2 regions of the Paenibacillus macerans genome follow, and region 1 is predicted to be linked to the other one. Evidence: a T-box and tRNA genes for the amino acid it is inferred to sense, from the RefSeq annotation. Region 1 holds a T-box; the other holds one or more tRNA genes.
The links. A T-box is a leader RNA that pairs with one kind of tRNA and senses whether it is charged. The one in region 1 lies ahead of tyrS (tyrosine--tRNA ligase), so its partner is inferred to be a tRNA-Tyr.
Positions count from the first base shown of each region.

Region 1 (3,378 bases):
ACGCACATCCAAAGCAAAAGCGAGCTGTTCAGCACGGTATTTAAAGAATCCGTCGACAGCGAACTCGCTTTTGTAAGCCAATACTTTGCCAATTTAGCTGAAGATGCGTCATTACAGGATCAGTTATACCGGTTTATTGCCCAGTATAAAACGAGATATAGCCGGGAGCTGAATTTAAGGCTGATTCTTTATCTGGGTTTTCTTGTTCCCGAGCAACAAGGCGATGAAATACAAAAGACCGTAATGCAATACTTTCAATTCACGCAGGATAAAATATTATCCGCTTTGAAAATAAGTTCCTTGAAGTTGCGGGTCAGTCACGAGAAATTCGCCATCGCTTTTATGAATCTTCTGGAAGGGATGCTTGTCGAGCTCATTTACTCCGGTCCGGATTCGTTTGACTTGCGACTGGAGGCTTCATGGGATGTATTTTGGCATGGGGTATCCCGGGAATAAGTTTAGTTAAAAGGCCGCCCGGTATCTGAAATCGGGCGGCCTTTTCATGGCCTACTGGAACTTAACGAGGTGATAGCTTTTTTTCCCGCGGCGAATGACGGCGTAGGCTTGATGCAATCGTTGGCCTTCCCCCACGACAAGGTCGGGATCCGTTGCTTTAAACCCGTTCAGATAAACGGCTCCGGCTTGAAAATCTTCCCTAGCTTGTCTTTTGGACGGCGCGGCCCCCGACAAAATCAATAATTCCAACAACGTCATTTTCTCACGCTTATCGACTTGAATCGTTGAAACTCCGCAGGATACGGCTTCCAAATCGTCCGGAGCTAAAAGATGCAACTCTCCTCGAAACAAGATCTCCGATGCTTTTTCGCATGTTGAAGCTTCCTGTCCTCCATGGACCAAAGCGGTAACTTCTTTGGCAAGTGCGCGCTGTGCCGCTCTTTCTTCAGGCTTGTTCGTTAAAGCCTCTTCATATTCCAAAATTTCCTCGCATTCCAGGAACGTAAAGTACTTCAGAAACGGAACAACGTCAGCGTCGTCCGTATTAAGCCAGAACTGATAAAACTCGTAAGGAGAGGTCAACTGCGGATCAAGCCAAACCGCTCCGCCTGAGGTTTTTCCGAATTTCGTTCCATCTTTTTTCATAACCAGCGGCATGGTCAGACCATAGGCTTTCTTGTGCAAAACTTTATCGATCATTTCCAGGCCTGCGGTGATATTTCCCCATTGATCGCTTCCTCCTATTTGCAGAGCGCAATCGTATTCCTTATGGAGAAACGCAAAATCGTAGGCCTGAAGCAGCATATAGCTCAATTCCGCAAATGAAACGCCTTGGTTTAAACGGGATTGAACGGTTTCTTTGGCCAGCATGTAATTTATCGTGAAGCAGGTTCCGCAATCCCTGAGAAATTCAATGATATTTATGGAAGCAAACCAATCGTAGTTGTTAAACACCCTTGCCGCATTAGGAGCATGGTCAAATTCCAGGAAACGCGAAAGCTGGAGCTTAATGCTTTCGGTCCATGCCTCCACCGTTTCTTTGGTGTTGATCGGCCTTTCCACCGATCTGCCCGTAGGATCGCCGATCAGCCCCGTGGATCCTCCAACTAAAGCGTAAGGCGAATGACCTGCCAGCTGAAATCTTCGCAAGGTTAAAATCGGAAGCAAATGGCCAATGTGCAGACTGTTGGCCGTCGGATCAAACCCCGCATACAGGCGGATCGATCCTTCCGCAAGTTTCTTTGCCAATCCCTCCAAATCCGTACATTGATGAATCAATCCGCGAAATTTCAAATCCTCCAGCAAGTTCATGTTCCAATCCTCCTGTAGTTAAAAAATGGATAAAAAAAGCCGCTCCTGAAAAGGAGCGACTCTTGCATCGCGGTACCATCCTTCTTTAAAGATCCATTTGATCTTCATCTCTAGCCTATAACGGGGGACCGTTCGCTATCCTGGCGAAAGCGAAAAGCTCAGGGGTGTAATTCACAGATGATATTCGCTGATTCTCACCGGCCACCAGCTCTCTGAAGAAGGGATAACCTGCTTAATGAAACCCGTCATCGCTTGAATGATATTCAGTTGTACTTCCGAACGTTCGTAAGGACAGTATTTCATATCTATTCTGTTTTGTCAACCGCACGATATTTATAACTAAAATACCCGGCAAACCTCTTGCCGGGACGTTGCCACAAAAAATAGCCACTCTTTAAGAATGGCCGTCAGGAACCGCTTGGTTTTATTCCATCTAATACTGCCGGAACTTCTGCTTCATCATTTTTTCCTCCAGCCGGATGCGGTTGAACAGGGTGAGAAGATGCAGGATAAACAGCGGCGCAAACACGATCCAGGCCTTCGAAATAATTGCAAAACTCAACACCTCCGGGATAATGTTCAGAAAATAATTCGGATGCCGGACAAATTTAAACAGCGGGCTTTCGATCAACTCATGGTCCTTGGCAATATACAATTTGAAGGTCCAAAAGCGACCGAGCGTGCGGATCACATATACGAGGAACGCCATTGCAACCGCGTAAATCAACAGCCCGATATACGTATGCGCACCGATCGGCACATCCATTACGAAAGCGTAAACGATCGTGCTTATGTAGATGAGGAATTGCACCACGATCAGCAACTTGCTGTTGGTTTGCCCGTATTCCACCCCCCCGCCCGCAATGATCTTTGCTTCGTTCCGCCCGGAAATAATGGCCGAAGGCACGCGGAACAGGGTGAGCACGATCAGTATGATGCCGGTAATCATTTCTAATTGTTCCCTCCTCTTACAATTTCATTTGTGCTCGCTTATTGATAAATTATTGATTCATTATGTTGGTTTTACTTTATATTGATTCAGTGAATTTGATTATTACTACTCCTCAATAAAATTTTCTCCTTCCCTTGCTCCTCCTTCAAAATCTCCACCGCCTCGCCTTTGGCCTGGATGTACGCGGCCGCGGCCCCTACGCAGCGTTCGATAGTTCCGAATAGGCATTTTTTCAAAATATAGTCCATCTTTTTATTTCCCCTACGTGTCAGTCTGCAAAGTTATGATAACTTACAACATCTTGCCAGCCAATACATAAAACATATCTCCTATATATGCGTGAGAATACAAGGATTCGGTTGCAGGGATTTTCGGAGGGTGTTCACGAACATATAAAAGGCGATCATTAGTGAACGCCTAGAGCATATATTTACTTGCTGCCTTTAATGATAACGTTATCCAGCGGACGACCTGGCTTCAGCATATGAGAAAGGCGCGGAATCTATGTGCTTGCATAGGATTAAAAACGCATTTATCATGGGATGTACAGTTAAGCATGGCTTTCATGCAAAATAGGGTTGGACTGTTTGAGCAAAGGGGCCTGAAATATGAATTTCTATGAACAGCGAATTTTACCTGCGTCGCGGCAGATGAAAGAT
Region 1 is NZ_UGSI01000001.1:2,982,894-2,986,271, forward strand. It holds gene DYE26_RS13385 (TetR/AcrR family transcriptional regulator) at 1-456, shown strand, start outside; gene tyrS (tyrosine--tRNA ligase) at 508-1,767, opposite strand; T-box leader at 1,816-2,025, opposite strand; gene DYE26_RS13395 (isoprenylcysteine carboxylmethyltransferase family protein) at 2,201-2,716, opposite strand; gene DYE26_RS33435 (hypothetical protein) at 2,806-2,967, opposite strand; gene DYE26_RS13400 (glycerol-3-phosphate responsive antiterminator) at 3,328-3,378, shown strand, end outside.

Region 2 (3,378 bases), on a different contig from region 1:
CCGGTACGGGGACCGTGTCAGGCGGGCAGTTTGACTGGGGCGGTCGCCTCCTAAAGAGTAACGGAGGCGCCCCAAGGTTCCCTCAGAATGGTTGGAAATCATTCGCAGAGTGCAAAGGCAAAAGGGAGCTTGACTGCGAGACTGACAAGTCGAGCAGGGACGAAAGTCGGGCTTAGTGATCCGGTGGTACCGCATGGAAGGGCCATCGCTCAACGGATAAAAGCTACCCTGGGGATAACAGGCTTATCTCCCCCAAGAGTCCACATCGACGGGGAGGTTTGGCACCTCGATGTCGGCTCATCGCATCCTGGGGCTGAAGTAGGTCCCAAGGGTTGGGCTGTTCGCCCATTAAAGCGGTACGCGAGCTGGGTTCAGAACGTCGTGAGACAGTTCGGTCCCTATCTGTCGTGGGCGCAGGAAATTTGAGAGGAGCTGTCCTTAGTACGAGAGGACCGGGATGGACGCACCGCTGGTGTACCAGTTGTTCCGCCAGGAGCACAGCTGGGTAGCTAAGTGCGGACGGGATAAGCGCTGAAAGCATCTAAGCGTGAAGCCCCCCTCAAGATGAGATTTCCCAATTAGTAAGACCCCTTGAAGACGACGAGGTTGATAGGCCTGAGGTGGAAGTGCAGCAATGCATGGAGCTGACAGGTACTAATCGGTCGAGGGCTTATCCAAAACTCTACCCACCAAAGTGACGTGAAGCTTCGAAGCTGAGTCCGAGTACTTTGGCGGGGCCCAAAAATATACCCCAAAAAGTGACGCGAGGCTTCGTAGGTAATTCCGATTACTTTTCGGGGACCCCGGGAACTGAATAGGGGCTAACACGCAAATCAAGTTTCGTATCCAGTTTTCAAGGATTAACGCCTTGAAAACTTAATTAATGTTCCCTGATAGCTCAGTCGGTAGAGCACTCGACTGTTAATCGAGTTGTCACAGGTTCGAGTCCTGTTCGGGGAGTCATAGTCCCCAGAAAGTGTGGGTTTGCTTCTAAACTTATACCGATTACTTTCTGGGGGCCCAAAAACACGTGGAGAGGTGTCCGAGTTGGCCGAAGGAGCACGATTGGAAATCGTGTAGGCGTCACAAGCGTCTCGAGGGTTCGAATCCCTCTCTCTCCGCCATAACACCCAAAAAGTGAAGTTATGGCTATGATGGAGTTTCCGATTACTTTTCGGGGGCCCGGCATAAATCATACGGCCCGTTGGTCAAGGGGTTAAGACACCTCCCTTTCACGGAGGTAACAGGGGTTCGAATCCCCTACGGGTCATTGCTTTCTTAATATGTTTCAAATGGGGTTAAGAACCCCTTGGGAAGAGGTTTATTTACAGAAGTACTTGATTTGTTGCTATGTTATCTGGTACAATAAGATTTGTCTTTTCCATGGAGGCTTAGCTCAGCTGGGAGAGCATCTGCCTTACAAGCAGAGGGTCGGGGGTTCGATCCCCTCAGCCTCCACCATATTGTATATAACGACGCGGGGTGGAGCAGCCCGGTAGCTCGTCGGGCTCATAACCCGAAGGCCGCAGGTTCAAATCCTGCCCCCGCAATTAACTCCATAATTAGTAATGAGGAGCTTAGGCTTGCTCGAATCGGTTTGTGGAGTTGGCAATTTATCAGTGTGGAGCCGTGGTGTAGAGGCCTAACATGCCTGCCTGTCACGCAGGAGACCGCGGGTTCGAATCCCGTCGGCTCCGCCATTTATAACTAATTGCAAGGCTCGGTAGCTCAGTCGGTAGAGCAGAGGACTGAAAATCCTCGTGTCGGCGGTTCGATTCCGTCCCGAGCCACCATTAAAAAACAAAAATTAAAAGCCGGTGTAGCTCAATTGGTAGAGCAACTGACTTGTAATCAGTAGGTTGGGGGTTCAAGTCCTCTCGCCGGCACCACGTGGAGGCTTAGCGAAGTGGCCAAACGCAGCAGACTGTAAATCTGTTCTCTGACGAGTTCGGTGGTTCGAATCCATCAGCCTCCACCAGTTTTATCTAATAGGGGCATAGTTTAAAGGTAGAACAGCGGTCTCCAAAACCGTTAGTGTGGGTTCAATTCCTGCTGCCCCTGCCAGTTTTGAAACTTGAATAATATGGCGGTCGTGGCGAAGTGGTTAACGCACCGGATTGTGGCTCCGGCATTCGTGGGTTCGATCCCCATCGATCGCCCCATATTTCAACTTTATTGGGGATTAGCCAAGCGGTAAGGCAACGGACTTTGACTCCGTCATGCATAGGTTCGAATCCTATATCCCCAGCCATTTATAAGCGGACGTGGCTCAGCGGTAGAGCATCGCCTTGCCAAGGCGAGGGTCGCGGGTTCGATTCCCGTCGTCCGCTCCATTTTTATCTTTGGCGCCATAGCCAAGTGGTAAGGCACAGCTCTGCAAAAGCTTTATCCCCAGTTCGAATCTGGGTGGCGCCTCCATATTTTTATTTGCGGGAGTGGCGGAATCGGCAGACGCACAGGACTTAAAATCCTGCGGTAGGTGACTACCGTACCAGTTCAAGTCTGGTCTTCCGCACTTTGTATATATTTTATATTTGCCGGTGTGGCGGAATTGGCAGACGCGCGCGACTCAAAATCGTGAGGGAAACCGTGGAGGTTCGAGTCCTCTCACCGGCATCAATAACGTATTGGAAGTCCTCTGGAGATTCATCCTGAGGACTTTTTGCATATCGAGACATTCACAGCATAAAGCTAAAGCCTCCAATGAGCGTCCATTCCTTGACAGGAATATTCTGTTTTATGTATATTTTAAGCGACTGATGCAATAAAATATTGGAGTTAGGAGGTAGCCATACAGTGCGATTTCGGGTCTTGAAAGAAGCCCGAGTCGGTGATAACTAGAGAAATGACCACCTTTTATTTTAAGAAAAGAAACGTGCTGTATGGGAAATAGAATCATATGGACACAGCGGTATTAAGCGCACTTGCCGAATCTAACCGTTTACACATTGTTGAATTACTGCGTGAAGGCCCCCTTACTGTCGGGGGAATAACCGATCGCCTTCAGCTGCGGCAGCCTCAAGTATCCAAGCATCTCCGCGTGCTTCTTGATGCAGGAATCGTGGATATGCAGGCAGACGCGAATCGCCGGATTTATCAGCTGCGGCCGGAGCCTTTTCAGGAAATGGACGAATGGCTGGATTCCTATCGTCATATATGGAACGAGAGGTTCGATCGCTTGGATGCTTACCTTCAAGATTTGATGAATCCCAATAATAAACATTAGTAAGAGCAGAACTGGCGGCATTAGGGGCGTTCCCTTTGCGGCCAGTTTTCCTTTAAGATTAGAAGTTGACAAACACTGAAAGTTACTGTAAGTTGCGGCGGACGAGCTTGATGAGCTGATTTCCTGCTATTTGTCGGTTCTTAAACGGATTG
Region 2 is NZ_UGSI01000002.1:1,207,717-1,211,094, forward strand. It holds rRNA gene DYE26_RS28525 (23S ribosomal RNA) at 1-678, shown strand, start outside; tRNA gene DYE26_RS28530 (tRNA-Asn) at 888-960, shown strand; tRNA gene DYE26_RS28535 (tRNA-Ser) at 1,033-1,124, shown strand; tRNA gene DYE26_RS28540 (tRNA-Glu) at 1,199-1,270, shown strand; tRNA gene DYE26_RS28545 (tRNA-Val) at 1,386-1,461, shown strand; tRNA gene DYE26_RS28550 (tRNA-Met) at 1,477-1,550, shown strand; tRNA gene DYE26_RS28555 (tRNA-Asp) at 1,624-1,700, shown strand; tRNA gene DYE26_RS28560 (tRNA-Phe) at 1,718-1,793, shown strand; tRNA gene DYE26_RS28565 (tRNA-Thr) at 1,814-1,889, shown strand; tRNA gene DYE26_RS28570 (tRNA-Tyr) at 1,893-1,978, shown strand; tRNA gene DYE26_RS28575 (tRNA-Trp) at 1,991-2,064, shown strand; tRNA gene DYE26_RS28580 (tRNA-His) at 2,087-2,162, shown strand; tRNA gene DYE26_RS28585 (tRNA-Gln) at 2,177-2,251, shown strand; tRNA gene DYE26_RS28590 (tRNA-Gly) at 2,259-2,333, shown strand; tRNA gene DYE26_RS28595 (tRNA-Cys) at 2,345-2,418, shown strand; tRNA gene DYE26_RS28600 (tRNA-Leu) at 2,430-2,515, shown strand; tRNA gene DYE26_RS28605 (tRNA-Leu) at 2,537-2,616, shown strand; gene DYE26_RS28610 (ArsR/SmtB family transcription factor) at 2,900-3,226, shown strand.
Region 2: it has a tRNA-Tyr gene. The T-box ahead of tyrS (tyrosine--tRNA ligase) is inferred to sense a tRNA for this amino acid. The anticodon was not compared.